Regions from separate parts of the Cupriavidus sp. SK-4 genome, predicted to be linked through region 1. Evidence: predicted binding sites of a transcription regulator. Region 1 holds the regulator's gene; the other holds the start of a gene.

Region 1 (7,542 bases):
CGATACCGCAACCATCGCCGACAAGCCTTCCGTCGAAGCCTCCACCGTCCTTGCCGGCGGCAGCACGCTGGTCGTGCGCCACCTGAAGAAGCGCTATGGCTCGCGCACGGTGGTCAAGGACGTCTCGCTCGACGTGAAGAGCGGCGAGGTGGTCGGCCTGCTCGGGCCCAACGGCGCGGGCAAGACCACATCGTTCTACATGATCGTGGGCCTGGTGGCGCTGGACGAAGGCGATATCGTGCTCGACGGCGACCACATCAGCGGCCTGCCGATCCACGAGCGCGCGCGCATGGGGCTGTCGTACCTGCCGCAGGAAGCCTCGGTGTTCCGCAAGCTCAACGTCGAAGAGAACATCCGCGCGGTGCTGGAGCTGCAGGTGAGCAACGGCAAGCCGCTGGCCAAGGCCGAGATCGAGCGCCGCCTGGATTCGCTGCTCGACGACCTGCAGATCGCGCACCTGCGCAACAACCCGGCGCTGTCGCTGTCGGGCGGCGAGCGCCGCCGCGTGGAAATCGCGCGCGCGCTGGCGTCGTCACCGCGCTTCATCCTGCTGGACGAGCCCTTCGCCGGCGTGGACCCGATCGCCGTGGGCGAGATCCAGCGCATCGTCAGCTTCCTTAAGGCGCGCAATATCGGCGTGCTGATCACCGACCACAACGTGCGCGAGACGCTCGGCATCTGCGACCACGCCTACATCATCAGCGAAGGCACGGTGCTGGCCGCGGGCCAGCCCGAGGAAATCATCGCCAATGACGCAGTGCGGCGTGTCTACCTGGGCGAGAACTTCCGCATGTGATTTAGCGGCCTGCCCGCGAGCGGCAGGCCTCTTCGCGGACGCGCGTGGGCCCTCCCACAGCCAGCGGCGATCGGACCGCACAAGCGATAGCAATTTCCGTTCCAACAACGGAAAGATGCGCATAGAATAGGTCGCATGAAACCGTCGCTACAGCTCCGCCTTTCCCAGCATCTGGCCCTGACCCCGCAACTGCAGCAGTCGATCCGGCTGCTGCAGCTCTCCACGCTGGAACTGCAGCAAGAGGTCGAACAGGCGCTGACGGAAAACCCGCTGCTCGAGCGCGAGAACGACTGGATCGAAAGCCCGCTGCGCGTGGCGGCCGACGGCTCGGTCAACCTGCAGAGCGCACCGGCGCCCGCCCCGGCAGAGCCCCAGGGCAATGGCGACGCCCGCGCCGACGGCGCGGGTGACGATGACAGCTATGGCGACAGCGGCAACGGCGACGACTATGGCAGCGGCGACTGGAGCCTGGACGACTTTGCGCGCCGCCCCCAGGGCGACGAGGACGAAAAAACACCGATGCAGCTGCGCGAAGCCGAGCCCACGCTGCGCGAGTACCTGATGGAGCAGCTCACGCCGCTAAAGATCTCGGCGCGCGACAAGGGCCTGGCCATCTTCCTGATCGAATCGCTCGACGACGATGGCTACCTGAGCGCATCGCTTGAGGAGATCTGCACGGAGTTGCCGGAAGAACTCGAGTTTGAGATCGACGAAGTCCACGCCATCCTCACGCTGCTGCAGAGCTTCGACCCGCCCGGCGTGGGCGCGCGCAACGCCGCCGAGTGCCTGGCCCTGCAGTTGCGGCGCCTGACGCACCCGCAGCGCGAACTGGCGCTGAACATCGTCACCAACCACCTGGAGTTGCTCGCAGTACGCGACTACACGCGGCTGAAGAAGGCGCTGCAGGTCGATGAAGTGGCGCTGAAGTCCGCACACGAACTGATCCGCTCGCTGGCGCCCTACCCCGGCCATGCACACAGCCGCCCGGAGGCCGACTTCGTGGTGCCGGACGTGTTCGTGCGCAAGGGTGGCGGCGGCTGGATCGCGCAGCTCAATCCGGATGTGATGCCGAGGCTGCGCATCAATGACATGTATGCACAAATCCTGCGTGGCGCGAAGGGTGAGTCCGGCACGGCCGGGCTGCAGCAGAAGCTGCAGGAGGCGCGCTGGCTGATCAAGAACATCCAGCAGAGGTTCGACACAATCCTGCGTGTCTCGCAGGCCATTGTCGAGCGTCAAAAGAACTTTTTCAGTCACGGCGAAATCGCCATGCGCCCCTTGGTTTTGCGGGAGATTGCCGATACACTGGGTTTACACGAGTCAACCATCTCCCGGGTGACGACCAATAAATACATGGCAACGCCGATGGGTACTTTCGAACTGAAGTACTTCTTCGGCAGCCACGTGTCCACCGAAACCGGTGGCGCGGCTTCATCAACGGCCATCCGCGCCTTGATCAAGCAACTGATAGGAGCCGAAGACCCGAGGAATCCCCTTTCCGACAGTCGCATTGCCGAACTGCTGGGTGAGCAAGGCTTTGTTGTTGCGCGCCGCACTGTTGCCAAGTATCGCGAAGCCCTGAAGATCCCCGCAGTCAATCTCCGCAAGTCTTTGTAGCCGAGCCCACCGCCTGCCTGGTGAGGCTCTTTCAGAAGGAGAAGCGCTATGAACTTCAAGATCAGTGGACACCACCTGGACATCACGCCCCCTCTGCGTGAGTACGTGGAAACGAAGCTGGAGCGAATCGTCAGGCATTTCGATCAGGTCATTGGCGTTAGCGTGCTGCTCTCTGTCGACAACCACAAGGAAAAGGACCGGCGTCAGTACGCAGAAATCAATCTACATCTCAAGGGCAAGGACATCTTTGTCGAGGCGCATCACGAAGACCTATATGCAGCGATCGACGCACTCGTCGACAAGCTGGACCGTCAGGTGATCCGCTACAAGGATCGCGTGCAAGGCCACGACCGCGAAGCGGTCAAGTACCAGATGGCCGCAGCGCAAATGCAGCAATGACCGTGCCCGGCAGCCCCGCAGCGGGCTGCTGAATCAGGATTGAACAGGCAAGCCGCGCAACGAAGCGCGGCTTTTTTGCGCCCTCGCGTTCCGGATTGCCGCCGGCATGCCGCGCCCGCACTGGCGGTGCGGCCCGGCTGTGGCGCCGGAGCCAACGCTTTTCACCCGAACGGGCAAGAGTGTTCGCAAGCGCTGCGCCAAGGTGTATGCTGCGCCATACAAAGAGAGGGAATCCTGGCCGTGCCCCGCACCGGTGCACCGGCTCCCCGACCCGGAGGCACGATTGCATCACCATGTATCGTTCTGCACCGGCTTGCCCCGTTGCGCTGCACAATACGGGAGTAGTCGCTGCTCTATAATGGGCCGGACGCCTCCGGCCAGGCCAACGGCAGCCCGGAGCCAGCCCACTGCCCGGCGGAACGGTCCCGCCCGCTAACTGAAATCCTGCGCATCGCCCATGAATCGTTTGGCCAAATTGCTGCCACCCGGCAACATCACCCTCGACGTCAGCGTCACCAGCAAGAAGCGTGTGTTCGAGCAGGCCGGGCTCCTCTTCGAGAACAACCATGGTGTGGCGCGCGCCATCGTGACGGACAACCTGTTCGCGCGCGAGTCGCTTGGATCCACCGGCCTGGGCGCCGGCGTGGCGATCCCGCACGGCCGCATTAAGGGCCTGAAGCAGCCGCTGGCCGCCTTCATGCGCCTGGCCGAACCAATTCCGTTCGAATCGCCGGATGGCAAGCCGGTATCGCTGCTGATCTTCCTGCTGGTGCCCGAACAGGCTACGCAGCAGCACCTGGAAATCCTGTCTGAAATCGCGCAACTGCTTTCCGACCGCGACATGCGTGAAGGACTGGCCACGCTGCCCACGCCCGATGCCGTCCATCAGTTGCTGATCGCATGGCATCCCTGATCCCCTGATCCCCCAGGCGGGCCGGCACCAGACCGGGCAGGCGCCAAGGCGCTTCGCAAACCGCCCCACCAGTCATACAGCATGGAACTCACCGGCGTCACCTCCCAGTCCATCTTCGACGACAACGCAGCCGACATCAAACTCTCGTGGGTGGCCGGTCTGGAAGGCGCGGACCGCGCCTTCGACGTGGAGTTCGCCCGCGAAGCCACCTCCGCCGCCGACCTGGTGGGCCACCTGAACCTGATCCACCCCAACCGCATCCAGGTGCTCGGCAAGCCCGAGATCACCTATTACCAGCGGCTGGACGACGAGACCCGCAAGCGCCAGATGGGCGAGCTGATCCTGCTGGAGCCGCCCTTCCTGGTGATCGCCGACGGCATGGAGCCGCCGCCCGACCTGGAACTGCGCTGCACGCGCTCGTCCACGCCGCTGTTCACCACGCCGGTGTCGTCCGCCGCGGTGATCGACCACCTGCGCCTGTACCTGTCGCGCATCTCCGCGCCGCGCGTGACCATGCACGGGGTATTCCTCGACATCCTGGGTATGGGCGTGCTGATCATGGGCGAATCGGGCCTGGGCAAGAGCGAACTGGGCCTGGAACTGATCTCGCGCGGCCACGGGCTGGTGGCCGACGATGCCGTAGACTTCGTGCGCCTGGGGCCGGATTTCATCGAAGGCCGCTGCCCGCCGCTGCTGCAGAACCTGCTTGAAGTACGCGGCCTGGGCCTGCTCGACATCAAGACCATCTTCGGTGAGACCGCGGTGCGCCGGAAGATGAAGATCAAGCTGGTGGTGCAGTTGGTGCGCCGCAATGACGGCGAGTTCGAGCGGCTGCCGCTCGATTCGCAATACCTCGACGTGCTGGGCCTGCCGATCCACATGGTCAAGATCCAGGTGGCGGCCGGGCGCAACCTGGCCGTGCTGGTCGAGGCCGCGGTGCGCAACACCATCCTGCGCCTGCGCGGCATCGATACGCTGCGCGACTTCATGGACCGGCAGCGCGCCGCGATGCAGGCCGATGCGGTTTCGCGCGGCCAGGGCCGCCTGCTCTGAGCGCCAGCGTTTTCATTTACTTACAACGGCGTTGACGCAGGACGTCAACGTTCTTCAGGCATGCTCCGTTTTGTGCTGTAATGGGCATCGCGCCCGTTACGGAAGCTGCAACGCCGGCAATGGCGCGCGGCCATGAAGTTTTCCACACCCAGGAGAGCAAGCATGAAGAAACTGATCGCGATGTGCGCGCTGGTCACCCCGATGATCGCCGCCAGCGCTTTTGCACAGACCACCGCCACGCCGGCAACCCCCGCTACGCCAGCCAAGCCGGCGGCCACCGCACCGGCAACGCCGGCCATGCCTGCCACGCCCGCCACCCCGGCTACCCCGGACAAGCCCGCAGCCAATTCCCAGCAGGACAAGATGAAGGCCTGCAATACGGAAGCCGCCGGCAAGAAGGGCGACGAACGCAAGGCGTTCATGAAGGAATGCCTGTCCAAGGGCGCGTCCAAGACCCAGCAGGAGAAAATGGCCTCCTGCAGCAAGTCGGGCAAGGGCAAGAAGGGCGACGAATACAAGGCCTACATGAAGGAATGCCTGTCCAAGGCAGCCTGAGCGACGGCGCAAGCTGAAGAAGAATGGCGAACCGGGAGGTTCGCCATTTTTGCCTGTGTAAACTCCCTGTCATGACGCAGCCAGCACCTGATGCTATGCTTCAGGTGCTATGCGCATCATCCTCATCACCGGCATATCCGGTTCCGGCAAGTCCGTCGCACTGAACGTGCTCGAAGACGCAGGCTACTACTGCGTGGACAACCTGCCGGCTCAGTTCATCCCGGAACTGACCCGCTATCTCGACAGCCAGGGCTATACGCACCTGGGCGTCGCCACTGACATCCGCAGCCGCGAGTCGCTCGACCAGTTGCCCGACACCGTGCGCGCGCTGGCCGCGGAGCACCAGGTCGAGGTGGTGTTCCTGACCGCCAGCACCGACGCACTGGTGCAGCGCTACTCCGAGACGCGCCGCCGCCACCCTCTGTCGGTGCGTACCGACGGCATGCCGGGTCCGGGCGGTGAACCCGCCTTCAACGACACCGCGCTGATGGAAGCGATCGAGATGGAGCGCGCGCTGCTGAGCCCGCTGGCTGAGGCCGCGCACCGCATCGACACCAGCAATGTGCGCACCAATACGCTGCGCAGCTGGATCAAGGAGCTGATCCGCGACGACAGCCAGCGGCTGACGCTGCTGTTCGAGTCGTTCGGCTTCAAGCACGGCGTGCCCAGCGATGCGGACATGGTGTTCGACGTGCGCTCGCTGCCCAACCCCTATTACGACCTGGTTTTGCGCCCGCTGACGGGGCGCGACACGCCGGTGATCGACTTCCTGCAGGCCCAGCCAATGGTGCTGGCAATGGCCGAGGATATTCGCGCCTACGTGGAAAAGTGGCTGCCAAGCTTCATTGCCGACAACCGCAGCTACCTGACCGTGGCGATCGGCTGCACCGGCGGCCAGCATCGCTCTGTCTATATTGCGGAAAGGCTTGCCAACTACTTCCGGGCGCATGGTAATGTGCTGGTGAGACACCGAGAGCTCGCACCGGCGGGCTGACGCAGGCGGGACTGCCCACTGGCATCATTGGCATCTGCGCGCCGCGTTGGCCGGCTGGCCCATTGCTGCGCGATACCCAAGCTGGCACTGCATGTCCTCGACCGACCTCTACCGTCCCACGGCATCAGAAGATCCGCCACGGACGCTCGACAACCTGCCGCTGTTCCCGTTGCACACCGTGCTGTTTCCCGGTGGACGGCTGCCATTGCGCGTGTTCGAGGCGCGCTATGTCGACATGGTGCGCAACTGCCTGCGCGACAGCACACCCTTCGGCGTTTGCCTGATCGAAAGCGGCGAGGAAGTGGCCCGGCCGGACCAGCCCACCGTGCCCGAGCTGGTCGGCTGCCTGGCGGAGATCGTCGACTGCAACATGGAACAGCTGGGCGTGCTCTTGATCCGCGCGCGCGGCCGCGAGCGCTTCCATATCGTCAGCCATGACACCCGCGACGACGGCCTGCTGGTCGCCCGCGCCGAGGTGCTGCCCCCCGACATCATCGACTGCAAGCTGGAGCTGCTGGGCGAATGCCTGGATGCGCTGCGGCGCATTGTCACGCGGCTGCATGCCGAGCAACCCGACCGCCTGCCGTTCGACGAGCCCTACCTGTGGGATGACCCGAGCTGGGTCGCCAACCGGCTGTGCGAGTTGCTGCCGGTGCCGCTCAAGGCCAAGCAGATGCTGATGGCGCTGCCCGATGCCGGCATGCGCATCGAGATCGTGCACCGCTACATGCGCCAGAACCACATGCTCTAGGCGCCGTTTTCCATAGCATTCAGAACAGCCCGCCGCGCGCCTGGTCCTCCAGCAGCCTGCGCACCGGCGCGGGCGTACCCACCGCATCGAGATCGTCAAGCGAGATCCAGCGCTGTGCGGCTTCCGCGGCGCTGTCCTGCGCCATCAGGCTTGCGCCGTCCGCACTCACATCGACCCGGATGGCACGGATCAGCAGGCGGAAGTGCGTGAACACATGGGTCAGCTCGCCGGTCAGCGCGGCGCGCGCGGGCTTGCCAAAGACGCTGGCATAGTCGAGCGCCGCCGCCTCGGCGGCTTCCGCGTCGAAGGGCACGCTGTCGACCGGCATCTCCGGCAGGCTCCACAGGCCGCCCCAGATGCCGCTGCCGGGGCGCAGGCGCAGCAGCACTTCGCGCTGGCGCCGCACCAGCAGCATTACCGTGCTGCGCTCGGGGATGGCCGCGCGCGGCTTGGGCGTGGGCAGC
Region 2 (7,542 bases), on a different contig from region 1:
GCCGTAGTGCAGCGCCGGAGCGCGCAGTGCCGTTGCTCCCGGCAGTTGCGTGCGCAGCGCCGCGCGCAGGTTCTGCAGGTCGCTGGGCGACGATTCCTGGATCACGCGGGCCCGCATCCGCGCAAACTCGTATTCCGGCGTGTTGGCGACCTTGCGCTTGCTGGCATGGCTGACGCGATCCTGCATGTCGGCAATCCGCTCGGAGGTCAGCGGGTGAGTCCGCACATAAGACGGGACCGAGTTTTCCGCGGTCCCCGATGTGCGCTGCAGCCGCATGAAGAAATCGGGCATGCCCTGCGGGTCAAACCCCGCCGCGGTCAGGATCTGAAAGCCGACCCGGTCGGCCTCGCGTTCGGCGCCGCGCGAGAACGACAGCTGGTTGGCGATGGCCGCGCCCTGCCCGCCCATCGCCAGCGCCGCCGCCGCATCCGGGCTGCGCGTGGCGGCCAGGCCCGCCAGCACCATCGAGGCCAGCGCGATCCACATCGACTGGTCCTGCGAAGTGATGCCGCGCGCGATATGCCGCTGCATCACGTGGCCGATTTCATGGCCCAGCACCGAAGCCAGTTCCGATTCCGTATCGGACTGCACCAGCAGCCCGGTATGCACGCCGATATAGCCGCCCGGCAGCGCAAACGCGTTGATGCTGCGGTCACGCACCGCGAACAGGTCGAAGCCGGTGGCAAAGGTGCCCGCGCCGGTCGAACCGGAGATGCTCTGGCGCCGCGCCGCCTGCACCAGCCCGTAGCCCAGCGCGTTCAGGTAATCGGACAGCAGCGGATCCGGCACGTATAGCGGGTCGCGGCGGATATCGCGCATGATGCGGTCGCCCAGGCGCTTTTCCATGTCGGGCGACAGCGACGCCGTGGACGGGTCGCCCAGGTCCGGCAGTTGCACGCCGCCGGCCTCCACCACCGCGTTGTTGGTGCGCAGGCCGAACTCGGACTTCTGGCCCGCCTTCACGCTGCGGTTCAGGTTGTCATAGACCTGGTCGCTGGCCTCGCCGGAGATGGCGGGCACCGGCTGCGGGGGCCTCGCCGCGGGCGTGGCCGCCACCGGCGTGGCTGGCGCCGTGGTCGTGCGCGGCGTACCCTGAGGCCAGGCCGGCGCCGCGAACGTCAGCGCCAGCAGCGCCGCCAGCGGCCGCCGCCATGGCGTCCATGCGCCGCCAGCGCGGCAATTGCCGGCGCCTGCGCGATGTGACGCAGAGCCGGCGGGAACAGCGTCCGCCACGGCGCCGGGGCCGCGTGCGGCAGACCTGCGAAGCGATGGTTGTTTTGGCATGTTGCTATGATAGCGGCCTCCCGTGGCCGTTCCCATCGGATGCTTCCCAGGACGCCGGCGGCCACCAGCACGCAGTTCGCACTGAAGCTCTCGATCATGACCCAGCTCACCCATTTCGATACCGCCGGACAAGCCCACATGGTCGACGTCGGCGACAAGGCCAGCACCCACCGCGTCGCCGTGGCCACCGGCACCATCACCATGCAGCCCGCCACCTTCGCGCTGGTGCGCGACGGCAGCGCCAAGAAAGGCGACGTGATCGGCATCGCCCGCGTGGCAGCGATCATGGCCACCAAGCGCACCGCCGACCTGATCCCGCTATGCCACCCGATCGGCCTGACCAAGGTGGCGGTCGAGTTCGCACTGGACGAGGCCACGGCCACCGTCGCCTGCACCGTGCGCACCGAAACCCGCGGCCAGACCGGCGTGGAGATGGAAGCGCTGACCGGCGTGCAGGTGGCGCTGCTGACGATCTACGACATGTGCAAGGCAGTGGACCGCGGCATGGTGATCGGCAATGTGAAGCTGCTGGAAAAGCATGGGGGCAAGTCGGGGGATTGGGTGGCGGCCGGCTGACCTCCACGTGACGCCTGCAACACGTGCCGTGATGGGCTGTGTCACGACGTCTTACGCCAACGTCGTTCCCCGGTAATAAAGGTAACGCCGCATTTCCAACCGCGCCGCTGTGGCGCCGGCACGGGACAATTTGGTATTCAATATGATTGCAGGCCCTCGCTGGTTGCGGCCTGCTGACCCTGTCCGTGGCGTGCCATGCGGTGCGCGCGGGGATGAGGTGGATACCATGAACGGGCGCATGCTCTGCCAGATCGCCCTGGCACTGGCGGCCACGGCCGCAAGCGGCGCCGCCCTCGCCGGGCGGGCCGATCTCCACGATGCCGCTTTACACGATAGCGACGCACGCGGCGGCTTTATCAAGACGCGCACAAGCGTAGGCGTGGGCCTCTATTTCGGGCCTGGCGTGTTCTACGGCGGCTACCCGTATGGCTACCCCGCCCCGTACTACTACCCGCCCGCAGTGGTCACCGCACCCGCGGCGCCTCCGCAGTACATCGAACAGGGACCGAACGGCCCCGTGCCGGTCCCCGGCCCGGACGGCGTAGCGCCGCAGCAGGGCTGGTGGTACCACTGCAACCAGCCCGAAGGCTACTACCCCTATGTGCAGTCCTGCCCCGGCGGCTGGCAGCGCATACCGGCACAGCCGCCGGCCAACTCCTGATGCGGGGTGACACCATGCATGCCCTGACCCGCGCCACGCTGGCCGTGGCCACCCTGACCCTCGGCGCCTGCGCCGTGATGCCTGCCGGCCCCAGCGTGATGGTGCTGCCGGGCACCGGCAAGAGCTTCGACCAGTTCCGCGCCGACGACTACAACTGCCGCCAGTTCGCCTTCGGGCGGGTGGGCGGCGTCTCATCCTCGCAGGCCGCCAACAATGCCGCCGTCGGCAGCGCAGTGGTCGGCACCGCGCTGGGCGCAGCGGCGGGCGCGGCCTTTAATGGCGGTTCGGGTGCGGCGGTGGGTGCAGGCGTCGGCCTGCTGACTGGTGCGGCGGTCGGCGCGGGCAATGCCCAGTACGCGGGTTACGGCACGCAACAGCAATACGATGCCGCCTACGTACAGTGCATGTACGCCAGCGGCAACCGCGTGCCGGCTCCCGGACGCGTCGCCGCTGCGCCGCCGGCACCACGGTACTACTACTATCCGCCGCCTCCGCCACCGGTCTATTACAGCCCGTATCCGTACTACTAGGTCAGTCCCGGCGCCATTCGGAATACCGACGCGAACGGTCGCCGACCCATGCGCAGAATGCCTGCGGGCGTTCGTCTGGCGTCAGATCGCGGCATGCCTTCGCAATCTCGGCGTATTGCGCGACTTCATCGCCAAGGTAGTACCAGCGCAGCCGTTCCATCCACTGGCGGCCTTGCGCAGGATCGCCGGTCAGCGCCAGCAGCCATGCGGTGCGCGCGATCATGGTCGGCGTAGGCAGCAGGTGGACGGCGGCGATGTGGGCGGGCAACAACTCCGCCGCATTGGCCAGCGTAATGGTGGCCAGGCCGGCAGCGTCGGCCTGCGCGTGCTGGCGGAACCAGAAGCGCGGCATCGGCAAGGCATTGCGGCCTTCGCCGCTGGCGTATTCGCGGGCTTCGGCGCGGCGGTAGTCTTGCCACATGGTGGCCAGCACGATCGCGGCTACCACGACAAACGCGATCGCCAGCCCACGTGCCACTGGCATCGGCACACGCCACCGCCCGAAGCCCGACGGCTCCAGCCAACCGAGCATGAAGCAGAACGGCAGGAAGAAATAGAGGTAATGCAGCGGGTATTCGAGCATCGAATGCGCACACAGCATCGCCAGCCAGGTAAGAACCAGCACGGTCTGCTTGCGCTCTTCGCCATCGCCGTGCCACAGGCGAACGCGAACCACGCGCCATAGCCAGGCCAGCAGGATCAGGCCGACGCCTGCGGCACCGATGATGCCCGTCTTCGCAAGCAGGTCGAGAATGGCGTTGTGGGCGTGCAGGGACATCTCCACCTTCACGCCGACTTGCTGCAACTGCTGGAATTGCGCCCAGCCGAACTCGCCCCAGCCGACGCCGAACCAGGGGTGGGAGCGGAACATTGCCAGCGCATGCGTCCATAGTGCTCCGCGTGCGGACATCTGGTCTTCGGCTTCGAGTTGGGCGATGGTGTCGAACAGGCGCCAGTCGAAGGCTTGCCCTGCCGCGCGGATTGCGGGTTGCAGGAACAGTAGCATTGCCACCATCGCTACTGCTGCGACGAGCAGACCGACTGGTCGCTGCATTGGATCCGAGTCACGTCGAGCGCCTCGCGCCAGCCACGCCGCGGCCAGCGCGTAGAAGGCAGCCAGGCCAACATGCAGCACGCCGGTGCGCGAGCCGGAAAGCACGATGCCGCTTTCCAGCAAGGCCACGGCGGCGAGCCACATCGGGAAGCGCAAGCGGCCACGGGAGGCCAGCCACACTGACGCCACCAACGCCAGGCCTTCAACGGTGGCCTGGTGGTTGGGTTGGTTCAGGTTGCCCCAGAGGCGGCGGTTGTTGTCGTAGAAGTAGGAGGAGACGAGGCCGAAAGTGCGGGGCTCGAAGTGGAAAAGCTGCACCCACTGCGTCACGGTGCCGAGCAGCCCGGCAATCAGGAACGCAGTTGCGAGGGCATCGCCGATAGCCGGAGTTGATGCTGCCGATGCATTTCGGTACGTCCGTGCAGCGCATGTCACTGCCGCGCCAAGGACAAGCGTGAGGACGGTGACGAGGCGGCTGCCGGTGATATCAGGGTTGCCGGCAGCGCCGAGTACAAGGCTGACGGCGACTAGCCAGACGAGCAGCAGCGATACCCACGGCATCGACACGGAAGGCGATGCCATGGGCTGTCGAACTGCATGGGCCCCGAGGAGGGCGAGCGCGCAGAGCGCGGCTGTCCATTCGCCATAGAACGTCGCAAGCGGCAGAGTGTGCCGGGAGACTAGCAGCGGGATCACGATTGCTGCGATGAAGGCAGCCGACGGGGAGGTCCTGGACGGCGGCATTGAGGCGCCTATTTAGCGGAAAGGCGCATGATAGCTTGGCGACCTGACAAAGAAAAAGCGCCCGTAGGCGCTTTTCGTAATACCTAAATCGTCAGGCGTATGCGCCCTCGACTATCACTAGCAACCTGCCGGCTTGTACGCGGCAGCCATAACGGTGGTAGAGCACGTGTAGAGCCCTGTTGCCGAACGATCGAGTTGAATAGTAGCACCAGCGCCCAGGCGACCAGGAGTCTTGATCGCACACTTGATGGCGGGGCTAATAGCAGCGGTAGGGTCGGGATTCGCGGGAATAGTAATCACGCAGTTCCCGGTCCCAGCTGCCGAGGTATCCAAGCCCGAACGTGCTGCGACGTTGGCAAGGTCACTTTCAACGATGGCGAGCTCATAGCCCGTCTTACCCGCAGCAATGTCAGCGTACGCGGCCGACGCTTTCGACTTTGCTACATAGTCTTGATACGCGGGAATCGCAATAGCTGCCAAAATACCAATGATCGCAACCACGATCATCAGTTCGATCAGCGTAAAGCCCTTCTGGACACGACGGCCCAGTTTCTTCAGTTGTACCCGTTGCATGATTTGACCCCTCGAAGAGATTTTGGTTAAGCGTTGCACGTCTTCGGTTTCGTGACGCGGGGACTATTGAGCAGTAAGCGTGCCAGCAGCATCCCCCATCCGTAGGGGGCAAGAAGCGACAAATTTCGTCACCCGTCAGGGGGATGCTTGCCGGATGCGCCAAAATTTGTCACTTGTGCCCGCTACCACCGCACGAAGCGACAAAATGTGCGATCACTCACATGAGTTAGTTGGCCAAGGCACCGACGACCCGCCTTGCCGGCGCACCAATGAAAAAGGGCGGCCAGCTGGCCGCCCTTCTCGCCTGGGCGGAACCTCGTCAGGCGGTCTGTGCCGACCGGCGGCTCAGCAGCTTGCCCATGATCACCACCAGGATCGCGCCGGCGGCGCCGAATACCAGGTGGGCGTGCGGCACGTGGACTTCGAACCAGGCCGCGTCGACCGGGTCGCTGACCAGCATTTCACCGGCCAGGTAGCCCAGCAGCGCTGCGCCCAGCACGATGATGACCGGGAAGCGCTCCATGACCTTGAGCAGCAGCGTGCTGCCGAACACGATCAGCGGGATCGACAGGCCCAGGCCGATGATCAGCAGCATCAGCTGGCTGCCCTCGGGGCCCTTCTGTGCAGCGGCGGCCACGGCCACTACGTTGTCGAGCGACATCACCAGGTCCGCGATCAGGATGGTGCGGATGGCGGCCCAGATATTGTCCTTGCCGTCGTGGCCTTCCTCGTCGTCATCGCCGGTCAGCAGTTGCACGCCGATGTAGACCAGCAACACCGCGCCCACGATCTTCAGGTACGGCAGGCTCAGCAGCTTGACCGCGGCCACGGTCAGCACCACGCGCATGATGATGGCGGCGGCACTGCCCCAGAAGATGGCTTTCTTCTGCTGGGCGGGCGGCAGGTTGCGCGAGGCGAGCGCGATCACCACCGCGTTGTCGCCGGACAGGACGATATTGGTCAGGATGATCGATCCCAACGCAATCCAGAATGTGGTGGAAGACAGCAGTTCCACGGGAGGGCTCCTCGAATTTTATAGGTGGCACACCCGTCATCTGACGGGATTTCGGATGTCTCGAAACACGGACATGACTGTTTACCGCACGAACCTTTCGATTAGATTTCAATTTTGTAATGTTTCGTGCCGGAAGCCACGCCGAAACCGTCCTCCAGAATGACAATGCCCCCGCGCGGGCGGGGGCATTGTCTGGTTCGTCATTCCAGCGCTCGCTGGAATGGCGAGGTACGACTTACAGCATTGCCTTCAGCAGGCGGCCCATCTCCGACGGGTTCTTGGTCACCTTGATACCGCAGGCTTCCATGATTTCCAGCTTGGCCTGGGCGGTATCGGCACCGCCCGAGATCAGCGCACCGGCGTGGCCCATGCGCTTGCCCGGAGGCGCGGTCACGCCAGCGATGAAGCCAACCACCGGCTTCTTCATGTTTTCCTTGATCCAGTAAGCCGCGTTGGCTTCGTCCGGACCGCCGATCTCACCGATCATGACCACGGCGTCCGTTTCCGGATCGTCGTTGAACATCTTCATCACGTCGATGTGCTTCAGGCCGTTGATGGGGTCGCCACCGATGCCGACAGCCGACGACTGGCCCAGGCCCAGCGCGGTCAACTGGCCCACGGCTTCGTACGTCAGCGTGCCCGAGCGCGACACCACGCCGATGCGGCCCTTCTTGTGGATGTGACCCGGCATGATGCCGATCTTGATTTCGTCCGGCGTGATCAGGCCCGGGCAGTTCGGTCCCAGCAGCAGGGTCTTCTTCTTCTCGCGGCGCATGCGGTCCTTGACTTCCATCATGTCGCGCACGGGGATGCCTTCGGTGATGCAGACCACCAGGTCCAGGTCGGCCTCAACGGCTTCCCAGATCGCGGCAGCGGCGCCTGCGGGCGGCACGTAGATGACCGACACGGTGGCGCCGGTCTGGGCCTTGGCGTCCTTGACGCTGGCGTAGATGGGAATGCCTTCGAAGTCTTCACCGGCCTTCTTCGGGTTCACGCCCGCGACGAAGCAGTTCTTGCCGTTGGCGTAGTCGCGGCAGCCACGGGTGTGGAACTGGCCGGTCTTGCCGGTGATGCCCTGGGTGATGACCTTGGTGTCTTTGTTGAT

The links. The regulator sigma-54, encoded in region 1, starts transcription at its own class of promoters, with help from an activator protein. The targets are predictions, from matches to a motif close to TGGCANGNAANCTGCTTT.
Region 2: CF68_RS39050 (pilin) is a predicted target of sigma-54. The motif match lies at 5,490-5,507, and genes of this name have one in related genera.

Annotation. Positions count from the first base shown of each region.
Region 1 covers NZ_JFJW01000098.1:57,216-64,757, reverse strand. Annotated here, with positions in the region: gene lptB (LPS export ABC transporter ATP-binding protein) at 1-796, shown strand, start outside; gene CF68_RS21350 (RNA polymerase factor sigma-54) at 932-2,413, shown strand; gene hpf (ribosome hibernation-promoting factor, HPF/YfiA family) at 2,462-2,812, shown strand; gene ptsN (PTS IIA-like nitrogen regulatory protein PtsN) at 3,270-3,725, shown strand; gene hprK (HPr(Ser) kinase/phosphatase) at 3,807-4,778, shown strand; gene CF68_RS21330 (PsiF family protein) at 4,941-5,333, shown strand; gene rapZ (RNase adapter RapZ) at 5,443-6,327, shown strand; gene CF68_RS21320 (LON peptidase substrate-binding domain-containing protein) at 6,419-7,078, shown strand; gene mutY (A/G-specific adenine glycosylase) at 7,098-7,542, opposite strand, start outside.
Region 2 covers NZ_JFJW01000017.1:6,194-13,735, forward strand. Annotated here, with positions in the region: gene CF68_RS03655 (M48 family metalloprotease) at 1-1,284, opposite strand, end outside; gene moaC (cyclic pyranopterin monophosphate synthase MoaC) at 1,381-1,860, shown strand; gene CF68_RS03665 (hypothetical protein) at 2,087-2,521, shown strand; gene CF68_RS03670 (glycine zipper family protein) at 2,536-3,051, shown strand; gene CF68_RS03675 (PglL family O-oligosaccharyltransferase) at 3,053-4,849, opposite strand; gene CF68_RS39050 (pilin) at 4,967-5,422, opposite strand; gene CF68_RS03685 (TerC family protein) at 5,742-6,437, opposite strand; gene sucD (succinate--CoA ligase subunit alpha) at 6,673-7,542, opposite strand, start outside.